Regions from separate parts of the Bradyrhizobium sp. P5_C12 genome, predicted to be linked through region 4. Evidence: predicted binding sites of a transcription regulator. Region 4 holds the regulator's gene; each other region holds the start of a gene.
What was found. Region 4 encodes LexA, which represses DNA repair genes until DNA is damaged. Its sites were predicted from a motif close to TGTTCNNNNTGTGTTCNG; they were not measured.
Positions count from the first base shown of each region.

Region 1: a site for LexA is predicted at 1,682-1,699, ahead of ACXJMY_RS17035 (PA0069 family radical SAM protein). Genes of this name have one in related genera too.
Region 2: a site for LexA is predicted at 1,297-1,314, ahead of ruvC (crossover junction endodeoxyribonuclease RuvC). Genes of this name have one in related genera too.
Region 3: a site for LexA is predicted at 1,819-1,836, ahead of ACXJMY_RS11505 (DNA recombination protein RmuC). Genes of this name have one in related genera too.

Region 1 is NZ_JBFULU010000016.1:142,409-145,594, reverse strand. It holds gene ACXJMY_RS17040 (VOC family protein) at 4-459, opposite strand; gene ACXJMY_RS17035 (PA0069 family radical SAM protein) at 485-1,660, opposite strand; gene ACXJMY_RS17030 (phosphoketolase family protein) at 1,871-3,186, shown strand, end outside.
Region 2 is NZ_JBFULU010000018.1:55,690-58,875, forward strand. It holds gene ruvA (Holliday junction branch migration protein RuvA) at 125-742, opposite strand; gene ruvC (crossover junction endodeoxyribonuclease RuvC) at 739-1,266, opposite strand; gene ACXJMY_RS18045 (YebC/PmpR family DNA-binding transcriptional regulator) at 1,517-2,263, opposite strand; gene ACXJMY_RS18050 (methyl-accepting chemotaxis protein) at 2,472-3,186, shown strand, end outside.
Region 3 is NZ_JBFULU010000009.1:154,656-157,841, reverse strand. It holds gene fmt (methionyl-tRNA formyltransferase) at 104-1,027, opposite strand; gene def (peptide deformylase) at 1,172-1,696, opposite strand; gene ACXJMY_RS11505 (DNA recombination protein RmuC) at 1,867-3,066, shown strand.
Region 4 is NZ_JBFULU010000037.1:61,304-64,489, forward strand. It holds gene ACXJMY_RS27520 (molybdopterin molybdotransferase MoeA) at 1-1,184, shown strand, start outside; gene lexA (transcriptional repressor LexA) at 1,360-2,055, shown strand; gene ACXJMY_RS27530 (hypothetical protein) at 2,240-2,443, shown strand; gene ACXJMY_RS27535 (hypothetical protein) at 2,638-3,066, shown strand.

The DNA of each region.
Region 1 (3,186 bases), on a different contig from region 4:
GCCTCAGTCGGCCAGATGCACCCGCCGGTCCTCGCCGACCTCAATGCCGGGCGCGACGACGACCTCCCAGGGATGGCCGTCGGGATCGGCAAAATAGCCGGAATAGCCGCCATAGTCGGTTTCGTGCGCTGCCTTCAGCAGGGTGGCTCCGTTTTCGACGGCGAAGGCCAGCACGGTGTCGACCTCCTCGCGCGCCCGGCAATTCCAGGCGAGCGTGATGCCGCGGAAGGCCGTTGGCCTCGGCTGGTCCGGCAAGGTCGCGTCCGCCGCGAGCTGGTCCCAGTGAAACAGGGCAAGCACGGGACCGCCCGTATCGTAGAACGCGACGGCCTCTCCGGTCGCCTTCAGCCGGCGCGAAAAACCGAGGGCATCATAGAAGGCGATGCTAGCGCGGATGTCGCTTACGCCCAGCGTGATGACGGTCAGCCGCGGCACCGGGGCCGGTCGTTCCTTGCTCATGCTACGCCTCGTTGGCTGTCGCCGCTCAGAACAGGCTCAACTGATCGCCGTTCCGCTTCGGCCTGGCGAAATGATCCGTCGTCAGCTTGGAGCGCCGCTTGTTGAGCCCGAGCCTGTCGCAGGCGATCTCGAAGCGGCGGCCGATGGTCCAGGCCATCGGGCCGGTGCCCTTCATCCGCTCGCCCCATTTAGCGTCGTAGTCGCGCCCGCCGCGCATGTCGCGGATCAGCGTAAAGACGTGGCGGTAGCGGTCCGGATAGTTCGCCATCAGCCATTCACGGAAGAGATCGCGCACTTCCAGCGGCAGCCGCAGCAGCACGTAGGAGGCTTCCTTGACGCCGGTGTGCGCCGCCGCATCCAGGATGCGCTCGATCTCGGAATCGTTCAGCGCGGGAATCACGGGGGCGACCATGACCGTGGTCGGAATGCCGGCCTCCGAGAGCTGCTTCAGCGCCTCGAGCCGCTTCGGCGGCGTCGAGGCCCGCGGCTCCATGGTGCGCGCCAGCTTCGGATCGAGCGAGGTGACCGAGATCGCGACCTTGGCGAGGTTGCGCTTGGCCATCCGCGCGAGGATGTCGATGTCGCGCGTCACCAGCGCCGACTTGGTGACGATGCCGACGGGATGGCTGGCGCGCTCCAGTACCTCCAGAATGCCGCGCATGATCTTCCGCTCGCGCTCGATCGGCTGATAGGGATCGGTGTTGGTGCCGATCGCGATCATCCGCGGCTCGTAGCCTGCTGCTGCGAGCTCCTTCTCGAGCAGCGACGGCGCCTCGGGCTTGACGAACAATTTTGACTCGAAGTCGAGCCCCGGCGACAGGCCGAGATAGGCATGGGTCGGCCGCGCGAAGCAGTAGACGCAGCCATGCTCGCAACCGCGATAGGGATTGATCGAGCGGTCGAAGCCGATGTCGGGCGATTCGTTGCGGGTGATCACCTTGCGCGAGGTGTCGACCGCCACCGTGGTCTTGAACGGCGGCAGCTCCTCCAGGCTCTGCCAGCCGTCGTCGAAGGCGACGCGCGCCTCGGCCTCAAAGCGGCCGCTGGCGTTGGATTGCGCGCCCCGCCCTCGCCTGCGTTCGCGGTCGATGGCGACGCCAAGCTCGGGAAAATCGGCAGGACTATCCGAAGACGCACCCGCCGGCTCGGAGGGCGCCGTGACCGGCGGGTGCTTGAGGGCACGAGAGGATGCTCGACTCATGAAGCCAACATAGCACGCGATCAGAACAAATCAAGAACGAGAACAAAAAACGCGAAAACAACCCCATGCACAGTAGCGCTGCCCAAACTTCGGGCGCGCCCCTTTGACCTCACGCAACACCTGCATCCGGTGATCCGGTTTGATGCCGCGAGGGATCGATCGTTGCGAAACAATGTTGGTGACGATCGCCGGGTGAAGGTCGGCAGGAACATGACAAATCAACAACAATCGGGCGCCCCGCGCAGCGAACTCGACCTCCTCGATCGCTACTGGCGTGCCGCCAACTACCTCTCCGTCGGCCAGATCTATCTGCTGGACAATCCGCTGCTGCGCGAGCCGCTGCGGCCCGAGCACATCAAGCCGCGTCTGCTCGGCCATTGGGGCACGACGCCCGGGCTGAACTTCGTCTACGCCCATCTCAACCGCGTGATCCGCGCGCTGGACCTCAACGTGATCTATGTCTGCGGTCCCGGCCATGGCGGCCCGGGCATGGTCGCCAACACCTATCTCGAGGGCAGCTACAGCGAGATCTACCCGAGCATCGGGCGCGACGCGGACGGATTGCGCAGACTGTTCCGGCAGTTCTCCTTCCCCGGCGGCATTCCGAGCCATGCCGCGCCGGAAACGCCGGGTTCGATCCACGAAGGCGGCGAGCTCGGCTACGCGCTGGTCCATGCCTATGGCGCGGCGCTCGACAATCCCGACCTGATCGTCGCCTGCGTCGTCGGCGACGGCGAGGCCGAGACCGGCCCGCTCGCGGCCTCCTGGCACTCGAACAAGTTCCTGAACCCGGCCCATGACGGCGCGGTGCTGCCGATCCTGCACCTCAACGGCTACAAGATCGCCAACCCGACCGTGCTCGGGCGGATGCCTGACAGCGAGATCCGCGATCTCTTCCGCGGGCTCGGCCACGAGCCGCTGTTCGTCGAGGGCGACGATCCCAAATTGATGCACCAGGCGATGGCGGATGCGCTCGACGTCGCGCTCGCCAGCATCCGCTCGATCCAGCAGCACGCCCGTGACGGCCGCAAGGCGGTCGAGCGGCCGCGCTGGCCGATGATCGTGCTGCGCAGCCCGAAGGGCTGGACCGGCCCGAAGGAAGTCGACGGCAAGAAGGTCGAAGGTTTTTGGCGCGCACATCAGGTGCCGGTCGCAAGCTGCCGCGAGAACCCGGCGCATCTGAAAATTCTCGAAGACTGGATGCGCAGCTACGAACCCGAAAAGCTGTTCGATACAAACGGCACGCTCATCGCCGAGCTAAGGGCGATCGCGCCCGAGGGCAACCGCCGCATGGGCGCCAATCCGCATGCCAATGGCGGGCTGCTCAAGAAGGAGCTGAAGCTGCCGGACTTCCGCAGCTTCGCCGTCGACGTGCCGCAACCCGGCGGCGTTACCGGGGAAGCGACGCGCGAGCTCGGCAAATTCCTGCGCGACGTCATCCGCCTCAACGCGCAGGAGCGCAACTTCCGCATCATGGGCCCGGACGAGACCGCCTCAAACCGGTTAGATGCGGTGTTCGAGGCAAC
Region 2 (3,186 bases), on a different contig from region 4:
GATAAGCCTGATCGTAGGGTGGGCAAAGGCGCTCTTCGCGCCGTGCCCACCATATCTCCGATCATTCTACAGATGGTGGGCACGCTTCGCTTTGCCCACCCTACGAGATTGACCATCGACGCGCTCACTTCGAGAGCTCCTTCAGGCCGAGCCGAATGAGCTGCGCGGTCTCGGCAGTCTCGCCGGCACTGCGCGATGCCGCCGCGATGGCGGCGGCCGCCTGCGGCTGGCCGTAGCCGAGATTGACCAGCGCGGAGATCGCATCCGCGACGGGCCGCGGCGCACGCTGGTCGTCGACGGCGCCGGCGAGGTGCACAACGGCCGGATCGACATTGGCAAACGCCGGCGCCTTGTCCTTCAATTCGGTGACGATGCGCTCAGCGACCTTGGGGCCGACGCCGGGCGTGCGCGCCACCGCGGCCTTGTCGCGTAGCGCAATGGCGTTGGCGAGATCGGAGGGCGCCAGCGTCCCGAGCACGGCGAGCGCGACTTTTGCGCCGACGCCCTGCACGGTCTGGAGCAGGCGAAACCATTCGCGCTCCTGGTCGGTGCGAAAGCCGAACAGTTTGATTTGGTCCTCGCGGACATAGGTCTCGATCGACAACACGGCGGCTTCGCCCGGCGACGGCAGATGCTGCAGCGTCCGCGTCGAGCAATGCACCTGATAGCCGACGCCGCCGACGTCGAGGAGCACATAATCCTCGCCGTAGGAATCGATCAGGCCCTTGAGCTTGCCGATCATATCCCAACCACCTTCAGCCGCAGCGCCGTGCTCTGGCGGTGATGGGCGTGGGTGATGGCGATGGCGAGCGCGTCGGCGGCATCCGCGGACGGCGGCTCGGCCTTGGGCAGCAAAATCTTCAGCATCATCGCGATCTGGTGCTTGTCGGCGTGGCCGGCGCCGACCACGGTCTTCTTCACCTGGTTCGGCGCGTATTCGGCCACCGTGATGCCGAACATTGCGGGCGCCAGCATGGCGACGCCGCGGGCCTGGCCGAGTTTCAGCGTCGCGACGCCGTCCTTGTTCACGAACGTCTGCTCGACCGCGGCTTCCATCGGCTTGTGGTCGGAGAGCACGGCCGCGAGCCCTTCATGGATCGCGAGCAGGCGGCTTGCGAGCGGCAGGTCGTCCGGCGGTTCCACCGAGCCGCAGGCGACGTAGACGAGCCGATTGCCCTCGGACTCGATCACGCCCCAACCGGTGCGGCGCAGGCCGGGGTCGATGCCAATGATGCGAACGGGGACGCGAATCGGGAGCGCGGTCATGGGCCAGTGATAGCGGCTGGCCGCTGTGGGGGAAACAGAAACAGAACGAAAGTAACAGGGGAAGTGGGGTCGGCCCTTCGCCTCTCCCCGCTTGCGGGGAGAGGCCGGAATGCGCGCGAAGCGCGGATTCCGGGTGAGGGGGACTCTCCGCGAGTCCGTCTGTCAGCGTCTACGCGGAAACAGCCCCTCACCCCGACCCTCTCCCCGCAAGAGCGGGGCGAGGGGGTGCACCGTCCAAGCGGAACGAACCCTACCCGCCCATCTTCGCCATCAGCGCGTCCGAGACCTCGAAATTGGCGTAGACGTGCTGGACGTCGTCGTGCTCGTTGAGCAGGTCCATCAGCTTCAGCAGCTTCTCGCCGGTCTCGTCGTCGACCGCGACCGTGTTCTGCGGCTTCCAGATCAGCGCGGCCTTGCGCGGCTCGCCGAATTTGGCTTCCAGCGCCTTGGCGACGTCGCGATAGCTTTCGGTCGAGGCGTAGATCTCATGGCCGCCCTCGCCGGAGATGACGTCGTCGGCGCCGGCCTCGATCGCGGCATCGAGCACCGCATCGTCGGAGGCGACGCTGCGGTCATATTCGATGATGCCGGTGCGGTCGAACATGAAGGAGACCGAGCCTGTTTCGCCGAGGTTGCCGCCCGACTTGGTGAAGAAGGAGCGGATGTCGGAGGCGGCGCGGTTGCGATTGTCGGTCAACGCCTCGACGATGACGGCGACGCCGCCCGGGCCATAGCCTTCGTAGCGGATCTCGTCATAGTTCTCGCCGTCGCTGCCGAGCGCCTTCTTGACGGCGCGCTCGATATTGTCCTTCGGCATGTTCTCCTGGCGCGCCGCGGTGATCGCCGCACGCAGGCGCGGGTTCATGTTGGGATCGGGCGTCCCCAACTTGGCCGCAACGGTGATTTCCCGCGCCAGCTTGCCGAACAGCTTCGACTTCTGGGCATCCTGCCGCCCCTTGCGGTGCATGATGTTCTTGAATTGGGAATGTCCGGCCATGCGTGGTCTCTTGGTCTCTAGGGAAGTGTCCGCCAGCGAGAGTGGGAAGCGCGGCCTTATAGGCCGCCAACCCACCGGAATGAAAGGGTCTCTCATACTTTAAGGTAATACCGTAGGGCCCCCTGTCCAGATGTTAGGCATCGTTAACCCTGACTTCATTCCGGCCTGCGAAAATAGCGACCGCCCGTCCCCCGACAAGAGTGACCTGATGGCGTTCGGACTATTTCGGAAGCGTCTGCCGGATTCGGCCGCGCCTGCGACAGCCCCGCAAGCTGCGCCGCCTGCCGTCAATGCCGAGCCCGCGCCGGCCGCCGAGAGCGATTCGGCCAGGGAAATCCTCGAACTGCTGGAACTCGAGCTGGGCGCGATGATTCGCCAGCTTGAGCGTGCCGCCAATTCGGTCGCCGGCGGCGCGGAGGCGACCGCGGCGACGCTTGCCGATATCCGCCTGCGCACCGACGCGCTGACCGGCCGGACCAATTCCGCGCAATCGACCGCCTCCACCTTCGCCCAGGCCGCCGACAAGTTCACCCAGTCCGCACAGGGAATCGGCGCGCAGGTCCGCGCGGCCGGCAAGCTCGCCGACGAGGCCAGCGCCGCGGCGCAGGAGGCGCGCGCCAATGTCGACCGGCTGCGCGAGTCCTCGGCCGCAATCGGCAATGTCGTCAATCTGATCGCGCAGATCGCGCGGCAGACCACGCTGCTCGCGCTCAACTCGACCATCGAGGCGGCGCGCGCCGGCGCGGCCGGCAAGGGCTTCGCGGTCGTCGCCACCGAGGTCAAAGCGCTCGCGGTGCAGACCCAGGGCGCGACCGAAGAGATCACCAGGAAGATCGACGCGCTGCAGCGTGACGCGGCCGGATCGGCGGATGCGGTCCATCGCATCTCGCAGGCGATCGAGGCGATCCGGCCGGTGTTCGACA
Region 3 (3,186 bases), on a different contig from region 4:
TCATCGCCCGGCTTGACCGGGCGATCCAGTACGCCGCGGCCCATCCGTTCAACCGAGAAGCCTCGGCGTACTGGATACCCCGCCTTCGCGAGGTATGACAGTGTCAGGTGAATCTGGCGCCCGCCCTCAGCGGCACGCCGCGCAGGAAGTCCGTGGCCTGCATCCGCGCCTTGCCTTCGCGCTGGAGCTCGAGGATGCGGATGGCGCCCTCGCCGCAGGCAACGGTGAGGTGATCGTCGAGCACCTCGCCCGGTGCACCGGAGCCCTTCGCCAGCTCGCAGCGCAGGATTTTCACGCGCGCATTCTCAAGCTCGGCCCAGGCGCCGGGAAACGGCGACAGGCCGTGGATATGACGCAACACGTCGCGCGCCGGCCTGGTCCAGTCGATGCGTGCTTCGGCCTTGTCGATCTTGGCGGCATAGGTGACGCCGTCCTCGCTCTGCTTCTTGAGCTGAAGCCCGCCGCGGGCGAGCGCCGCCATGGCGCGCACCATCAGATCGGCGCCGAGCCGGGACAGGCGGTCGTGCAGGTCGATCGCGGTCATATTGTCGGAAATCGCGATGCGCTCGGCCATGGCGACGTCGCCGGTATCGAGCCCGACATCCATCTTCATCACCATGACGCCGCTCTCGGCGTCGCCGGCCATGATGGCCCGGTTGATCGGTGCCGCGCCGCGCCAGCGCGGCAGCAGCGAGGCGTGCAGATTGTAGCAGCCGAGTTTCGGCGTATCGAGGATCGCCTGCGGCAGGATCATGCCATAGGCGACGACGACGGCGGCATCCGCGTCAAACGCGCGAAACGCGTCGAGCGCCTCCTCGGTCTTCAGGGTCTTCGGCGTCAGCACGGGAATACCGAGCTTTCGCGCCGCCTCCTCGACCGGCGTCGGCTGCAATTGCAGCCCGCGCCGCCCGCCCGGCTTCGGCGCGCGGGTGTAGACGGCCACGATCTCGTGGCCGTGCGCGACCAGCTCGAGCAGCGTCGGCACGGAGAAATCGGGCGTGCCCATGAAGATCAGGCGGAGGGGCATGGGAAAAAACCTGCGAGGAAAGAAATCCAGTTACGGTCATTCCGGGGCGGCTCGAAGAGCCGAACCCGGAATCTCGAGATTCTCAGGTGCGCAATTGCGCACCTTAGTTCGATGCTGCGCATCGCCCCGGAATGACGGAGAACCTTACTCCCCGCGCTTGGCGGCTTTCTCGAACTTCTTCAGCACGCGGTCGCGCTTGAGTTTTGACAGATAGTCGACGAACAGCACGCCGTTGAGGTGGTCGATCTCGTGCTGGATGCAGGTGGCGTAGATGCCTTCGGCGTCCTCCTCGTGCACCTTGCCGTCGAGATCGGTGAAGCGCACGCGCACCTTCGCGGGCCGCTCGACCTCCTCGTAATATTCGGGGATCGACAGGCAGCCTTCTTCATAGACCGACAGCTCCTCGGACGAAGCAAGGATCTCGGGATTGATGAAGACGCGCGGCTCCGGCTTGGTCTCGCCGTTCTCGTCGCGCTTGGCGAGGTCCATGGTGATGAGCCGCAGCGGCTGCGCGACCTGGATCGCCGCGAGCCCGATGCCGGGCGCGTCGTACATGGTCTCGAACATGTCGTCGGCCAGCTTGCGGATCTCCGGCGTGACCTTCTCGATCGGCTTGGAGACCAGACGCAGCTGCTTGTCGGGCAGGATGATGATTTCTCTGAGGGCCATGGCGGCGATTTAAGCCGCATGCCGGATGCGGTCAATGCGGCGAGGAACTCCGTTAACGGTCCGCTAACCATAAAACTTAGGGCTTCGTTAACCATAAAAATTAGGGGGCGATTAACCATAAATGTTCGCTATTCGTTCGCGGAGAGGACCGAATCGGCTAAAAGGCGGCCATGAACGAGATCATTTTCACGGCTGGCGATTGGCCGGTGCGCGCCATCGATGCGCTGATCGGCTTCGGCGGCCTTGTCCTCATCCTGCTGCTGGTGATCGCCGTGGTGATCGCGCGGTCGTCGCGGCGCGGCGCGGAACTCGCGATGGCCAATGCCATCCGCGCCGACGAGCTCGAGGAGCGCGTGAGCCAGATGCTGCACGCGCAGAGTGAGGCCTCGGGCCGGGTCGACGCCATGACCCAGGCGCTGGCCGGCCGCCAGGCCGACATGGCCCGCGCGGTCAACGAGCGGCTGGATTCGGTGACCCACCGCGTCGGCCAGTCCATGGAGAGCACCACCCGCAACACCATGGAGAGCCTGCGCGCGCTGCACGAGCGGCTCGGCATCATCGACAACGCGCACAAGAACCTCACCGACCTCACCACCCAGGTGACGACCTTGCGCGACGTGCTCGCCAACAAGCAGTCGCGCGGCGCCTTCGGCCAGGCGCGGATGGAGGCGATCGTCCAGGATGGACTTCCAAAAGGCGCCTACGAGTTCCAGTTCACGCTCTCGACGGGCAAACGGCCGGACTGCGTGGTGTTCCTGCCGGACCAGCGGCCGCTCTGCATCGACGCGAAGTTTCCGCTGGAAGCGATGACGGCGCTGCATGACGCGCGCACCGACGAGGAGCGGCGCATCGCCACGCAGCGGCTGCGCGGCGACGTGATGAAGCATGTCAGCGACATCGCGGAAAAATATCTCGTCGCCGGCGAGACCCAGGAGATGGCACTGATGTTCGTGCCGTCGGAATCGGTCTATGCCGAGATCCACGACGGTTTCGACGACATCATCCAGAAGGCCTATCGCGCCCGAATCGTGCTGGTGTCGCCCTCGCTTTTGATGCTGGCGATCCAGGTGATGCAGCAGATCATGAAGGACGCGCGCATGCGCGACGCCGCCGACCAGATCCGCACCGAGGTGATCAAGCTCGGCGACGATCTCGGCCGTCTTAGGGATCGCGTGCTGAAATTGCAGAAGCATTTTGCCGACGCCAACGAGGACGTCAGGCAGATCCTGATCTCCGCCGACAAGATCGAGAAGCGTGCGGGGAGGATCGAGGAGCTCGATTTCAGCAAGAGCGATGCGCCCGAAGGCCCGCATCTGGTGGCGACGGGGGCCGCGGAGCTGTTCCCAAGGAAGCTCCAGGCGGGGGAGTGAGTTTTTTTCACCTCTCCCCGCTTGCGGGGAGAGGTCGGATTGCCCCCGGCGATGCGAAGCATCGTCCGGCGCAATCCGGGTGAGGGGGTACAGGTCTCAAGGCCATCTCATCTGTGGAGA
Region 4 (3,186 bases):
TCGCCGCGGTGCTGGCCGGCGTGGAGCCGTTGCCCGAAGAGATGATTGCTCTCGCCGAGGCCTTCCACCGCGTGCTCGCGCGCGACCTCGCGGCGCGGCGCACGCAGCCGCCGCAGGCGATGTCGGCGATGGACGGATATGCCGTGCGCGCGGCCGATGCGGCAAAGGTCGACGCCCAGCTGACCGTGGTCGGCGAGGTCGCGGCGGGCCGGCCGTTTGCGAAATCGGTCGGCGCCGGCGAAGCAGTGCGGATCTTCACCGGCGGCGTCGTACCCGACGGCGCCGACGCAGTCGTGATCCAGGAGGACACGGTCGCCGACGGCAAGCGCATCACGATCAGGGAAGCCGCCATCGCCGGACGGCACATACGCCCCGCCGGCGTCGATTTTCGCGAGGGCGATGTGCTGCTGAAGGCGGGCACCCGCCTCACCGAGCGGGGCCTGGCGCTCGCCGCCGGCATGAACCACCCCGAGCTTCCCGTCCGCCGCCGTCCGAAGGTCGCGATCCTCGCCACCGGTGATGAGCTGGTGATGCCGGGGACGACACCCGGCCCGGGGCAGATCGTCTATTCCAACGGCTACGCCCTGCACGCGCTCGCCCGCGGCGAGGGCGCGGAGACCATCGATCTCGGCATTGCCGCCGACACGCTGGAGGCGACCACCGCCGGCATCCGCCGTGCGCGCGAGAGCGGCGCCGACATCCTGATCACGACCGGCGGCGCCTCGGTCGGCGATCACGACCTGGTCCAGCCGGCGCTCAATGCCGAAGGCATCTCGATGGCGTTCTGGAAGATCGCGATGCGGCCGGGCAAGCCGATGATGAACGGACGGCTCGGCGCGATGCGCGTGATCGGCCTGCCCGGCAATCCGGTGTCGTCCTATGTGTGCGCCTTCCTGTTCATGGTGCCGCTGATTCGCGCGCTGTCGGGCCGCGAGATGATTCATCACCGCCGCGAGCGCGCGGTGCTCGGCCGCGACGTCGGGCCCAACGACGTGCGCGAAGACTATCTCCGCGCGCGTCTGGAGCGGCGTGAGGACGGCACGCTCGTCGCCCTTCCCGTCAATCATCAGGATTCCTCGCTGCTTGCGAATCTTGCTGCGGCACAGGCACTTCTCGTGCGCGCGCCGTTGGCGCCGAAGGCTGCTGCAGGCACGCCATGCGAGGTGCTGCTGCTGCCGGCCTGAACGCGTCGATCACACGCGTTCGGCGAACTTTGTCGCGTTCACGGTAAATTAAGCAGTTGCGGAACACATATCGAACATATAGTGTCCGTTCATGATTTGTTTCGAGCATCTGGCGGCTCGCCGCTGAATTCACCGTCTCGGAATCGAACGACATCAACCGGGGGATTTGGTCGAGATGTTAACGCGCAAACAATACGAGCTTCTGCGGTTCATCAGCGAGCGTCTGAAGGAAAGCGGCGTGCCGCCCTCCTTCGACGAGATGAAGGACGCGCTCGATCTGCGCTCGAAATCAGGCATCCATCGCCTGATCACCGCACTCGAGGAGCGCGGCTTCATCCGGCGCCTGCCCAACCGCGCCCGCGCCATCGAGGTGATCAAGCTGCCCGAGCTCCAGGCGGCCGCCGGAAGCCGGCGCGGCTTCACGCCGAGCGTCATCGAAGGCAATCTCGGCAAGGTGCGCTCCAACGCGCCTGCGGACGACGGCGAGCGCCCCGTGGCGGTGCCGGTGATGGGCCGCATCGCGGCCGGCACGCCGATCGAGGCGTTGCAGACCCGCAGCCACACCATCAGCGTACCGCCGGACATGCTCGGCTCGGGCGAGCACTATGCGCTGGAAGTGCGCGGCGATTCGATGGTCGAGGCCGGCATCCTCGACGGCGACATGGCGCTGATCCAGCGCAATGAGACCGCCGATACCGGCGACATCGTCGTGGCCCTGATCGACGACGAGGAAGCCACGCTGAAGCGCTTCCGCCGTCGTGGCGCCTCGATCGCGCTCGAGCCCGCCAATGCCGCCTATGAGGTCCGCATCCTGCCGCCGAACCGGGTCAAGATCCAGGGCAAGCTGATCGGGCTGTACCGCAAGTACTGAGCTGATCCGGCGGTCATTCGATACCCATTGGAGCGGACGGATTGGGAGCGGACGGATTGTCCGCTCCGGCTGGATAGTCTTTCTGGTTTTGCACAGATTATCCGGCCACCTCTCCGGCGCTAGATCCTCGGCACGCCGCACGAAGCGCTTGGCTTCGCGGCCTTGAGAGACCGAGGAGACAACCATGCGCAAGATCGTTTTGAGTGTGCTCGCAACTGCGTTGATCGCCGGCACCGCGCCGCAGGCCTTCGCCGCACAGCCGCACCGCCATGCCCACAACAAGGAGACCGCGGTCAGCGCGCAATTGCGCAATGCCCGCAACGCCGTCGAGCAGACGTCGCAACCGAGCTGGCAATATTCGGGATGGTCGGCACCGGCCGGACGCTGACCTTTGTGTCCGGCGTAATGCACGAAAGCGGACTTTGTTCCTGCTCGATTCGGAAAAGATAATGTGATCGCGGGCTGCGGACCCAAGCCGCAGATTTGCCTACAACCAAGAACACGCTAACATGCTTCCACTCTGATCGAGGCCTGTGCCTCTGAAAGAGGCGCGGGTCGCTATCCTTGAACGAGGAGCACCCGATGTGTGACTACAGCCTGCATGCCGTCGCGACGCGCCCGGCCGAAGTCGGCGAGACGATCGTCACGACAACCTTCCGCGGCACCTCGACGCGCGGCTTCGCCTCCGAAGCCGATCTCTCCGTCGCGGTCTGCCTGCTGCCGGGAACGGAGCTCGCCTTCGCCGACAACGTCCGCTACGACAATCGCTGGATCTGGACCCGCACCATCAACTCGCGCGTCGGCAAGTTCGGCAAGATCGATCCGCACATCCCCGACCGCCATCATGACGCGATCGAGTTTCCCGACGGCAAATACGTGCTGGTGACGCAGCTCGTCGAAGGCCAGCGCGCAACCGTGCTGCAACTGCCGGTGACACAGCCGCTTGGCGAGCACAAGCCGCAGGTCGTCGCCGACAATCGGCCGACCATCACGCGCCTGCCGATCGGCTGACGCGGCTGTCTCCTGGCCGACAGATCAAGCGCCAGGATCGAAACCGCCATCGCCGGCCGCGGCCGGCGAGATGGGGGTGGTTTGCATCGAGCGAAATCCGACCGGATCGACCGCCAGCCC